3 regions of the Agrobacterium radiobacter genome follow, and region 3 is predicted to be linked to each of the others. Evidence: predicted binding sites of a transcription regulator. Region 3 holds the regulator's gene; each other region holds the start of a gene.

What was found. Region 3 encodes PhoB, which activates phosphate uptake and scavenging genes when phosphate is short. Its sites were predicted from a motif close to TGTCATNNANCTGTCAT; they were not measured.
Region 1: MRBLRC7O_RS13235 (DUF1045 domain-containing protein) is a predicted target of PhoB. The motif match lies at 1,420-1,436, and genes of this name have one in related genera.
Region 2: phnC (phosphonate ABC transporter ATP-binding protein) is a predicted target of PhoB. The motif match lies at 1,784-1,800, and genes of this name have one in related genera.

Annotation. Positions count from the first base shown of each region.
Region 1 is NZ_JBEGHX010000001.1:2,701,310-2,704,584, forward strand. Features, by position in the region: gene MRBLRC7O_RS13230 (alpha-D-ribose 1-methylphosphonate 5-triphosphate diphosphatase) at 1-632, opposite strand, end outside; gene MRBLRC7O_RS13235 (DUF1045 domain-containing protein) at 629-1,327, opposite strand; gene phnE (phosphonate ABC transporter, permease protein PhnE) at 1,601-2,950, opposite strand; gene phnE (phosphonate ABC transporter, permease protein PhnE) at 2,950-3,275, opposite strand, start outside.
Region 2 is NZ_JBEGHX010000001.1:2,705,443-2,708,717, forward strand. Features, by position in the region: gene phnD (phosphonate ABC transporter substrate-binding protein) at 1-779, opposite strand, end outside; gene phnC (phosphonate ABC transporter ATP-binding protein) at 865-1,725, opposite strand; gene MRBLRC7O_RS13260 (transferase hexapeptide repeat family protein) at 1,963-2,580, opposite strand; gene phnL (phosphonate C-P lyase system protein PhnL) at 2,577-3,275, opposite strand, start outside.
Region 3 is NZ_JBEGHX010000001.1:114,497-117,771, reverse strand. Features, by position in the region: gene MRBLRC7O_RS00560 (aspartate aminotransferase family protein) at 1-144, opposite strand, end outside; gene MRBLRC7O_RS00555 (GcrA family cell cycle regulator) at 576-1,109, shown strand; gene phoB (phosphate regulon transcriptional regulator PhoB) at 1,425-2,108, opposite strand; gene phoU (phosphate signaling complex protein PhoU) at 2,139-2,864, opposite strand; gene pstB (phosphate ABC transporter ATP-binding protein PstB) at 2,961-3,275, opposite strand, start outside.

The DNA.
Region 1 (3,275 bases), 2.6 Mb from region 3:
TTGGTGGAATATTCCGCTGACGCGGCCTGCCGGCGCCGCACGAATTCGGCGAAGGCCTCGTCGCTCAATCCGCGCTTCTTCTGATAATAGAAGATATACTGATCCATGGACTGGAACTGGCGCTGACCCGGGGAGTGGTCCATCAACGAAATCAGCCGTACGCGCGGATCCGTTTCGAAGTCTTCGAAATGGTCCAGTACGTCGGCGGACGCCACTTCGCAGCGCAGATGCAGCAGGTGGTCTGCGCGCAGGCGGTTCTGATCCGCTGCCGCCTCGATGGCGTCAGCCATCTCCCGCATTTCGCCCTTCTCGAAGCCGCCATCCTCATCCGAACCAAGCCGCAGGCAGTCGAACACGGTGGTGATGCCGGAGGCGGCCACCTGCGCGTCATGCGCCTGAATGGCGGCAATCTTGTCCCATATCACGCCGGGACGCGGCGAATAATGCTGTTCCAGATGGTCGGTATGCAGTTCCACCAGACCGGGGATCAGAAAGTCACCTTCAAGGTCTTCGCCGGTTTTGGAAGCGCCCTCGCTGATATCGGCAATCTTGCCGTCACGGATCAGGACGGATCCCAGAATAATATCGTCTTCCAGAACGATACGGGCATTGGAAAGGGCGTGCTCGGTCATGGGTTCGCATCTTTCTTTGGTGGCTGGCCAAGGGGGTGCCAGCTATGAACGGTAAAGGGTGCGCCGCGCGTTTCTTCAATGAACAAAGCGAGGCCGGAAATAGTGAGAGGCTTGTCAACGAATTCGGAAAACCGCGCCGAAAGCACCTCGTGCATGGCGGGCTGTTCGGTTTCATCGATGCGGCCGGTCAGCGTCATGTGAAAACGGAAATCATCCATGACATGCGGATAACCCCAGAGCGACAGATTTTGCCGCTGGCTTTCCGTCAGCATCTGTGGACGCCGACGGGCAATATCGGTCTCGGAGAGGGGTGCGCGAAACCGGTCGAAATGATCGACGATCTCGGCGGCAAAATCCTGCAGCGGCTGATAGGTGCGGTCGGGAACCAGTGCGTAAAAAGGCCCGAGCGCACCGACAACGACGCGCGGAATTTCGAAGGCGGACTGGCGGGCTGCGAAATCTTCGAAGGCCGAGAGCAGCTCCGCTTCGCTGTATTTTTCGGCAAGTTCGAAAGGAGCCTTCAGCGTCGCGTGGAAACCGTAGCGGCGAGGCTCCTCCGTCATCTCGGCATAGTCGTCGTGGTCGTCATGCAATGTGCCGGAAAATGCATTGCGGCCCAGCCATCGTGACGCTGCCTCGGTCAACGGATGATCTTTAGCCGGAGAAAAATAGATGGCGTAGCGCACGGCAAGCACTCTTCAGTGTCATGGGAAACCAGGGATGAGAAGCTATTTGGCGTGACTCGCCCGCTTCCCGCAAGGTCAGGAGTGCGAGGTAATCGGTTTCCGTGACAGAATGATGATGCGGAAGGAAAAAAGCGCATTCGAAATGCGGCAAATCTTCAGAATATGCCGAAGACACAGAAGGACCTGACGAGGCGGTGCGGCTGGCAGAAATAAGGACTGCGCGAGTGTCCTGATGGGATGACGAACGTCGTTGCGACTTTCGTCATCCCACCCCATCAAAGCTCAGTGCTGTGTTTTGCCGATCAGGCGCGAACGCAGTGAGTTAGAGATATGGTCGAACAGGAAAACGACCAGGAGGATAAGCAGAACCATATAGGCGACCTTGTCCCAGTCGGCATTGGTGCCCATCGCTTCCAGTAGTTTAAGACCAATGCCGCCCGCACCCACCGCACCGATGATGGTGGCGGAGCGCGTGTTGCTTTCCCAGAAATAAAGCGATTGCGAAATGAAGACCGGCAGAACCTGCGGCAGCACACCGAAACGATTGACGGCAATCGGGGATGCGCCGACCGATTTGACGCCCTCGCGCTGCTTGTCATCGACATTCTCCAGCGCCTCAGCATAGACCTTGCCCAACGCTCCTGTATCGGTGAAGAAGATCGCGGCAATGCCGGGGATCGGTCCGGGGCCGAAACTGCGAGTGAAGAACAGCGCCCAGATCAGCATGTCGATCGAGCGCAGGAAGTCGAACAGGCGCTTCATGCCCCAGTTTGCGGCCTTGTTGGCGGTAATGTTGCGCGCGGCGATAAAGGCGAGCGGCAGGGCGACGACTGTACCGAACAGCGTGCCGACAAAGGCCATGACCAGCGTCTGCATCAGCTTGGAAAGAATATCGGCATGTTGCCAGACGCTGTTGTCGAGGAAATCATCGACCATGTGGCCGATATTGGAGCGCTCGGGATCGAGCCTCTCTCCCCACAGTGCGAGAGCGGCGAGTTCGCCATAACCCTTGCCCCAGAATTCCGATTTGGTGTCGAACAGGAAGTTCGCCCATCCGAGGAAGCGGCGCTGCACATAGACCTGGCTGGCGCGGATTTCCGCCTGACCAGCAAAACCGTAATGCACGAGGACCTTCTTGCCGTCCTGCTGGATTTCGTCGGGCAGGCCCTGTGGTGCGACCGCTGCATCGTCGTTGATGACAACAGGGTAGCTCTTGCCGTCGACATAAACATCCACCCGTGTCGGCGTCACGTCGAGGCGGTTGTCCGAGCCCGCATAAACGACGCTATAGCCGCCATCCGGCAAAGGCTGCAGCCAGTCGATCTTTGCATTTGTCGGATATTGACCGCGGCTCGACCATTGCGGCTGAACCTTGCCGTCTTCGAAACGAAGGCGTGGCTGGGCGCGCCAGGAGTACCAGTCCTGAATATAGCTCGAGGCGCGATCCCAGCGGCCCTGCATGAAAGCCGGACCGACATTGAAAAAGAAAAAGCAGCCGATGAGATAGGCAGTGACGGCGAGAAGGCCGACGAGCAGACCATATCGCTGCATGAAACTGCGGTTGAACACCTGCGGATGTGCAGCCGTCAATCTTTCGCGGTCGGCGGTGTTGAGAATGAAGCTGGACGACATCAGGCCGCTCCCCGTCCGAATTCGAAGGATTGCTGGCCGATCAGCCTGCGGCGCAGCCAGCTGGAAAACTGGTCTACGGCGATGATGGTGATCAGCAGAAGGATGATGATGGCATAGGTTTTCGACGCATGATCGTTGCCAATCGACAGCCGAAAGACCTCACCGATGCCGCCGCCGCCGACCGCACCGATGATGGTGGAGGCGCGTACGTTGATTTCGGCGCGCAGCAAGGCGTAGGAAACGAAATTGGGCAGAACCTGCGGCACGATGGCGAAACGCACCCGCTCCAGCCAGTTGGCGCCGGCGGCGCGCAGACCTTCATCCG
Region 2 (3,275 bases), 2.6 Mb from region 3:
TCCATGAAGAAGTCTTCGACCTTCTTCTTCATGCTGTCGCCGAGCTTGTTGGCGACCATCAGCGGGCCGTTCGGGATCAGCGGCGACTTCCAGACTTCGACGATATCGTCCATGTCGAGGTTGCCCTTCTTCACCATCTGGTGAAGGTTGCCGCCCGAGTAGCCTTCTTCCCACTTGCCAACGCCCGAACCGAAGGTGGTGCCAACGTCGAACTTCTTGTCGAGAACGGCGAGAACGAGGTTCTCATGGCCGCCGCCGAAGCCGGTTTCAGCGAAAAATTCCTTGATCGGCGTGCCGGTTTCCTTCGGGATGGCGACGTTCGGAACGAGGAAGCCAGAAGTGGAATCTGGGTCGGCGAAACCGATCTTCTTGCCCTTGGCGTCTGCAAGCTTCTTGATGCCGCTGTCCTTGCGGGCAACCATGATGGTGTAATAACCGCTGGAACCGTCAGAACCCGTATAGGTCAGGATCGGATCGACGGCCTTGGGGTCTGCGAGCGCGATCTTGGCGTAGGAGGAAGCGCCCATGGAGGCGATGTCGATGGTGCCGCCGAGCAGGCCCTGAATGACGCCGTTATAGTCCGGCGACGGGAAAACCTGAACTTCGGAAACGCCGGTCGCGGCCTTCAGGCCATCGGCAACGCATTTCGTGCTGCGGATCATGTCGGCTTCGTTTTCGGAACCGTCGAGACCGATGCGCAGAACCTTGACGTCCTGAGCCATGGCGGAACCGGCCAGAACGCCAAGGGCGACTGCCGAAAGAAGGACTTTCTTCAACATGGACTTTCTCCTGTTTCCCGGCGAGCCGGAGTTTGTTTTGAAATACCGGCCCTTGACGCGGGCGCAAACGATGCTGAGCGGTTCCTCAGAGCCCGGCGAGAGCCAGCGGTTCGGGACCGGCAGATTGCTGTACCGGACGGGCGGGAAGCTGCGCGCCGGGAATATTGATGCTGGTTGAGGTCATGGTCTCGTCGATGCCGGCTCCGTGTGAATCGGTGCCGTAGATTTCCGCGACCGCCGCAGCCGTCAGGTCAGCCGGCGTGCCATCAAAGACGACGCGGCCCTGCGACATGCCGATGATACGTTCGCAATAATTGCGCGCCGTATCCAGCGTATGCAGGTTGGTGATGACGGTGATGCCTTCGCGCTCATTGATGTCGCGCAGCGCGTCCATGACGATCTTGGCGTTCAGCGGATCGAGCGAAGCAATCGGCTCATCGGCCAGCACCATCTTCGGAGACTGCATCAGCGCACGCGCAATGGCGACACGCTGCTGCTGGCCGCCGGAAAGCGTGCCCGCCGCCTGCATGGCCACATGTTCGATGCCCAGTCGCTCCAGCGCGGCGATCGCCATCAGCCGCTCTTCATGGGTGAAGATGTTGAAAAGGCTGAGCGCCGTCGAACGGTGATTGAGGCGGCCGAGCATGACATTGGTCAGCACGTCAAGGCGCGGCACCAGATTGAACTGCTGGAAGATCATGGCGCAGTCGCGCTGCCAGTTGCGGAGCGCCGCGCCCCTCAACGCCGAAACTTCCGTGTCGTTGAAATGAATGGAACCCGAGGAGGGGTCAACGAGGCGGTTGATCATGCGCAGCAGCGTCGATTTTCCCGCACCCGAGCGTCCGATCACGCCGACCATCTGACCTTGCGGTATCTCGACATCAACGGAATCGACCGCAGTGTGCTTGCCGAAACGGCGCGTGACTTGCTTCAGGTGAAAGCTCATTTCCCCGTCCAATCTTCTTTTGACGGGGTTCGACGTAACAGCGGCGCGTGAAGTGGGGATGTCAGTTTGATGAATAAAATATTACAGATTTCCCCGGGCTTGGCGTCCACCTGTTCGCCGACGAAGCTCTCGAGAGGCATGTCAGGGCGTTGAAATTCGCCGGCATTTTAGAGTGTATCGACAAAAATCCCGGGGTTTCGCCCCGGGATTTGCACTTGCCTTGCCAGAGGTGAGATTTCACCCACCATATTTTGCAACGAAATCCTTGGCATCCAGGTTGCGGAAATCGTCGAGAGCGACGCGCAATGTTCCGTGATCCCAATCCCACCACTTCAGATCATCCATTTGCCGGCCCAGCTCCGTCGGGAAGCGTTCCCGGATCAGCCGTGCGGGTACGCCGCCGACAATGGTATAGGGCGCAACGTCTTTCGAGACGACCGCACCCGCCCCGATCACCGCGCCGTTCCCAACTGTGACGCCGGGCAGGATCGTTGCGCCATGGCCGATCCAGACATCGTGGCCGATCACCACGCGTTTGGCGCGGCGGGCGGCAAAGAAGTCCGTTTCATCCTCGGCGTCGTCCCAATAGCTGTGAGCGCGATAGGTGAAATGATGCAGCGTCGCCCGCTGCATCGGGTGATTGGTAGCGTTGATCCGGACGGAAGCGGCGATATTGACGAATTTGCCGATGGTGGCGCACCATATCGCACCATCCTGCATGACATAGGAGTAATCGCCCATCTCGACTTCCTCGATGCGGCAGCGTTCCGAGATTTCGGTGTAGCGGCCGATCGAGGAATTGGTGACGCGTGCGCTTTCGTGGATGACGGGTTCGAGACCGACTTTCACGCTCATGCTGCGGCCTTCCGGGGGGAGAATTGCGAAACGTCGAGAATTCGGTCGGCCACGGCTTCGCGCACTTCCTCATCATGGAAGATGCCGAGCAGCGCCGTGCCTTTTTCTTTTTTCTCCCGGATCATGTCCACCACAACGCGCCGGTTGGTGGTGTCGAGCGAAGCCGTCGGCTCATCGAGAAGCAGGATTGCATGATCGGTGATGAAACCGCGCGCGATGTTGACGCGCTGCTGCTCACCGCCTGAAAAGGTTGCCGGCGGCAGCGACCATAGTTCCCGTGGCAGATTGAGCTTCGAAAGCAATGCCGCCGCCTGTTCGCGCGCATCCTCAGTGGCAACCTTGCGCGCCAGAAGCGGCTCGGCAACCACGTCGATGGCCGCGACACGCGGCACGGTGCGCAGGAACTGGCTGACATAACCGATGGTGCGGTGGCGGATATCGAGGATCTTGCGCGGGGAGGCATTGCCGATATCGACGACCTCACCCTCATGGCGGATGAGAATCTGCCCGCTGTCGATGGCGTAATTGCCGTAGAGCATTTTCAGGATCGAGCTTTTGCCGATGCCCGAAGGACCGCCGAGTACGACACATTCGCCGCTGCAGACTGAGAAATTGACGTCGCGGACGACAGGCAGCTCGATGCCGTCGCGAAGATGCATGGTGAAGCTTTTGAAGACTTCCGAAACGATGAGAGG
Region 3 (3,275 bases):
GCCCAGCGAATTGACCGCTACGCCGGCCGCAAAATCCAGATATCGTTCGCCGCTCTCCGTGAACAGCCAGACGCCCTCGCCTCGCTCGAAGCGCAGGGGGGCTCTTGCAAACGTATCGAACAATGGCGCGGCGGCTTCGGCCATGGCTGTATCACTCCTTGCGCAGATGCGCTGTCAGACGGTTGTCAATAGGCTCTGGGGGTTATCCCTCGCCTGAAAATCAAAAATGCCGCCTCGCGGCGGCAGGGGCACTATTGTCACTTCGCCTGCCGATGTCAACAAAAGTCCGTATTTCCCGGGCTTCTCAAGCCCTAGTAGGTGGCGGCCTGCGAGGCCCAAGGTGTTGCCTTTCAGACTCAACTCGCCAGCAAGTTGGGGAAAACCGGAAAATCGATTCGAGATGAATCCCGCGACTCTTGCCACGGAGTCTGCGTGGCACTAGGTTAATCGCTAATTACTAGACTGCATTGCGGCGGAACTAGTCACCAAAAATCCGGCAGAAACCACGCTCGCGGCACGCCCGCGAGACGGAGAAGGATTCTGCCGACATTATACGCGACGAGCGGAGAAGCGGCATGAACTGGACAGACGAACGAGTCGAGAAACTCAAGAAATTATGGTCCGAGGGCCTTAGCGCCAGCCAGATTGCAGCGCAGCTCGGCGGCGTCAGCCGTAATGCCGTGATCGGCAAGGTCCATCGCCTCAATCTGCCGGGACGCGTCAAGGCTGGCGGTCCGGTCACTTCGGCGCGCTCTGCGCCCAAGCGCACCGCTGCACCTGCCCCACGCGCGACAACCTTTGCAGGCCGCGTCAATGCAGCGCCGGCGCGGATTCTCACCCGTTCGAACGCGGCAACCGCGCTGAATGAGGAGATCGACATCGAGACCGCACAGGTTCTCGATTACGTTCCTTCCAAAAACGTGGTCTCGCCGATTTCCCGTCGCCTGACGCTGACGGAACTGACGGAGCGCACCTGCAAGTGGCCGGTCGGCGATCCGCTGAAGGATGATTTCCATTTCTGCGGTTGTGAAGCGCTGGAATCTTCGCCCTATTGCAAGTTCCATGCGAAACTCGCCTATCAGCCGGTAAGCGAGCGCCGCAAGGCTTGAGTGTTGCGGCACGCATTCGACACTCAAAAACTACGGGCCTTCGGGCCCGTTTTTTTATGACAAAATTCAGGCGGTTCCGGGGGTCAACTCACGGGCGAAGCGCCGAACCCTATCCTCCATCGCTGTCGAACCCGACCCACAATCCCGATTGAGCGGGCGGGATTTCAGCCAATTGTCCGTCATCCCATCAAGAAGGATGAAGCCGTCGTGGTTGGGGACGTCCAAAAACCGAAAGGCCCGACACCATTCCGGTTTCGGGCCTTTCGGTTTTTGGCGGGATGTTGCCCCGAGTGTAACTCGTCGGTCGAGTCTTGCTCAGGCTTCCATCGAATATCCGGCGCCGCGCACGGTACGGATGACATCCTGCATATGCGAAAAATTGAGCGCTTTGCGCAGGCGCCCGACATGCACGTCGACGGTGCGCTCATCCACATAGATATCGTGACCCCACACGCCATCCAGCAATTGCGAGCGGGAGAAAACCCGGCCTGGAGAGGTCATCAGGAATTCCAGCAGGCGGAACTCCGTCGGGCCGAGGCGCACTTCGCGGCTCTTGCGGTGAACGCGATGGGTCTCGCGATCCAGCTCGATATCACCGCACTTCAGCACCGAGGAGAGAACCTCGGGACGGGCCCGGCGCAGCATGGCCTTGACCCGGGCCATGAGTTCCGGTGTCGAAAACGGCTTGACGACATAGTCGTCGGCGCCGGTGGCAAGGCCGCGAACCCGTTCGCTTTCTTCGCCGCGCGCCGTCAGCATGATGATGGGCAGGCGTTCTGTTTCCGGCCGCATTCTGAGCCGACGGCACAGTTCGATACCGGAAACGCCGGGAAGCATCCAATCCAGGATAAGAAGGTCCGGAATACGTTCCTGCAGCCTGATTTCTGCTTCGTCTCCACGGGGTATCGTGTCGACGTCATATCCCTCAGCCTCGAGATTGTAACGAAGGAGGACGCTCAGCGCTTCCTCGTCTTCCACAACTGCAATCTTGGGCACCATATGCTAACTCCGCAAGCCGCTGCTCGTCTGTTACTCGGTCACCGAACCGAGCGTGTTGGAACTGTCGTCCTTCGGACGCTCACCTTCCGGCTGGCTGCCGGTGGTCATGTAATAGATCGTCTCGGCGATATTGGTGGCGTGGTCGCCGATACGCTCGATGTTCTTGGCGCAGAACAGAAGATGCGTGCAGGTGGTGATGTTGCGCGGATCTTCCATCATGTAGGTCAGAAGCTCACGGAAGAGCGACGTATACATGGCGTCGATTTCCTCGTCGCGCTCGCGGATGGCATTGGCCTTCTCGGCGGAACGCGTGGAATAGACGTCGAGGACTTCCTTGAGCTGCACCAGCGCAAGCTCCGACAGGTGCTCTATGCCGCGGGCGAGCTTGCGCGGCACACCGGTTCCGGCAACCGCGATCACACGCTTGGCAGTGTTCTTGCCAAGGTCGCCAACGCGTTCAAGGTCGCCGGCGATACGCAGCGTGCCGATGATCTCGCGAAGGTCGGCCGCCATCGGCTGGCGTCTGGCGATGGTGACGATGGCCTTGTCGCCGATCTCGCGCTCGGAATGATCGAGGATCGCGTCATCGGAAATGACCTTCTGAGCGAGCGCGGCGTCGGAATTGACGAGCGCACGCACGGCATCGGCACACATCTGTTCCGCGAGACCGCCCATTTCGGCGATGCGGCGCGTCAGGAATTTCAGTTCGTCGTCATAGGCCGACAGGATATGCGAATGGGTCGTTGTCTGTGTCATGGTCTAGTCCTCCGGCTTGGCCTGCATGCGCGTACCCGGAAGCGGGCACGGCAGAGGCACCAGTCTTGTTCGGTTTCGATAAAGCGCCGGCCGGGATCAGCCGAAGCGGCCCATGATGTAGTCCTGCGTGCGCTGGTCGTCCGGATTGGTGAACATCTTGTCGGTTTCGTTTTCTTCGACAAGATGACCAAGGTGGAACATGGCCGTGCGCTGGGAAACACGCGCCGCCTGCTGCATGGAGTGCGTAACGATGACGATCGTGTAATTGGTACGCAGCTCGTGAATCAATTCCTCGACCTTGGCGGTCGCGATCGGGTCCAGCGCCGAGCAGGGCTCGTCCATCAGGATCACTTCCGGGCTGACGGCAACCGCGCGCGCGATGCACAGGCGCTGCTGCTGACCGCCGGAAAG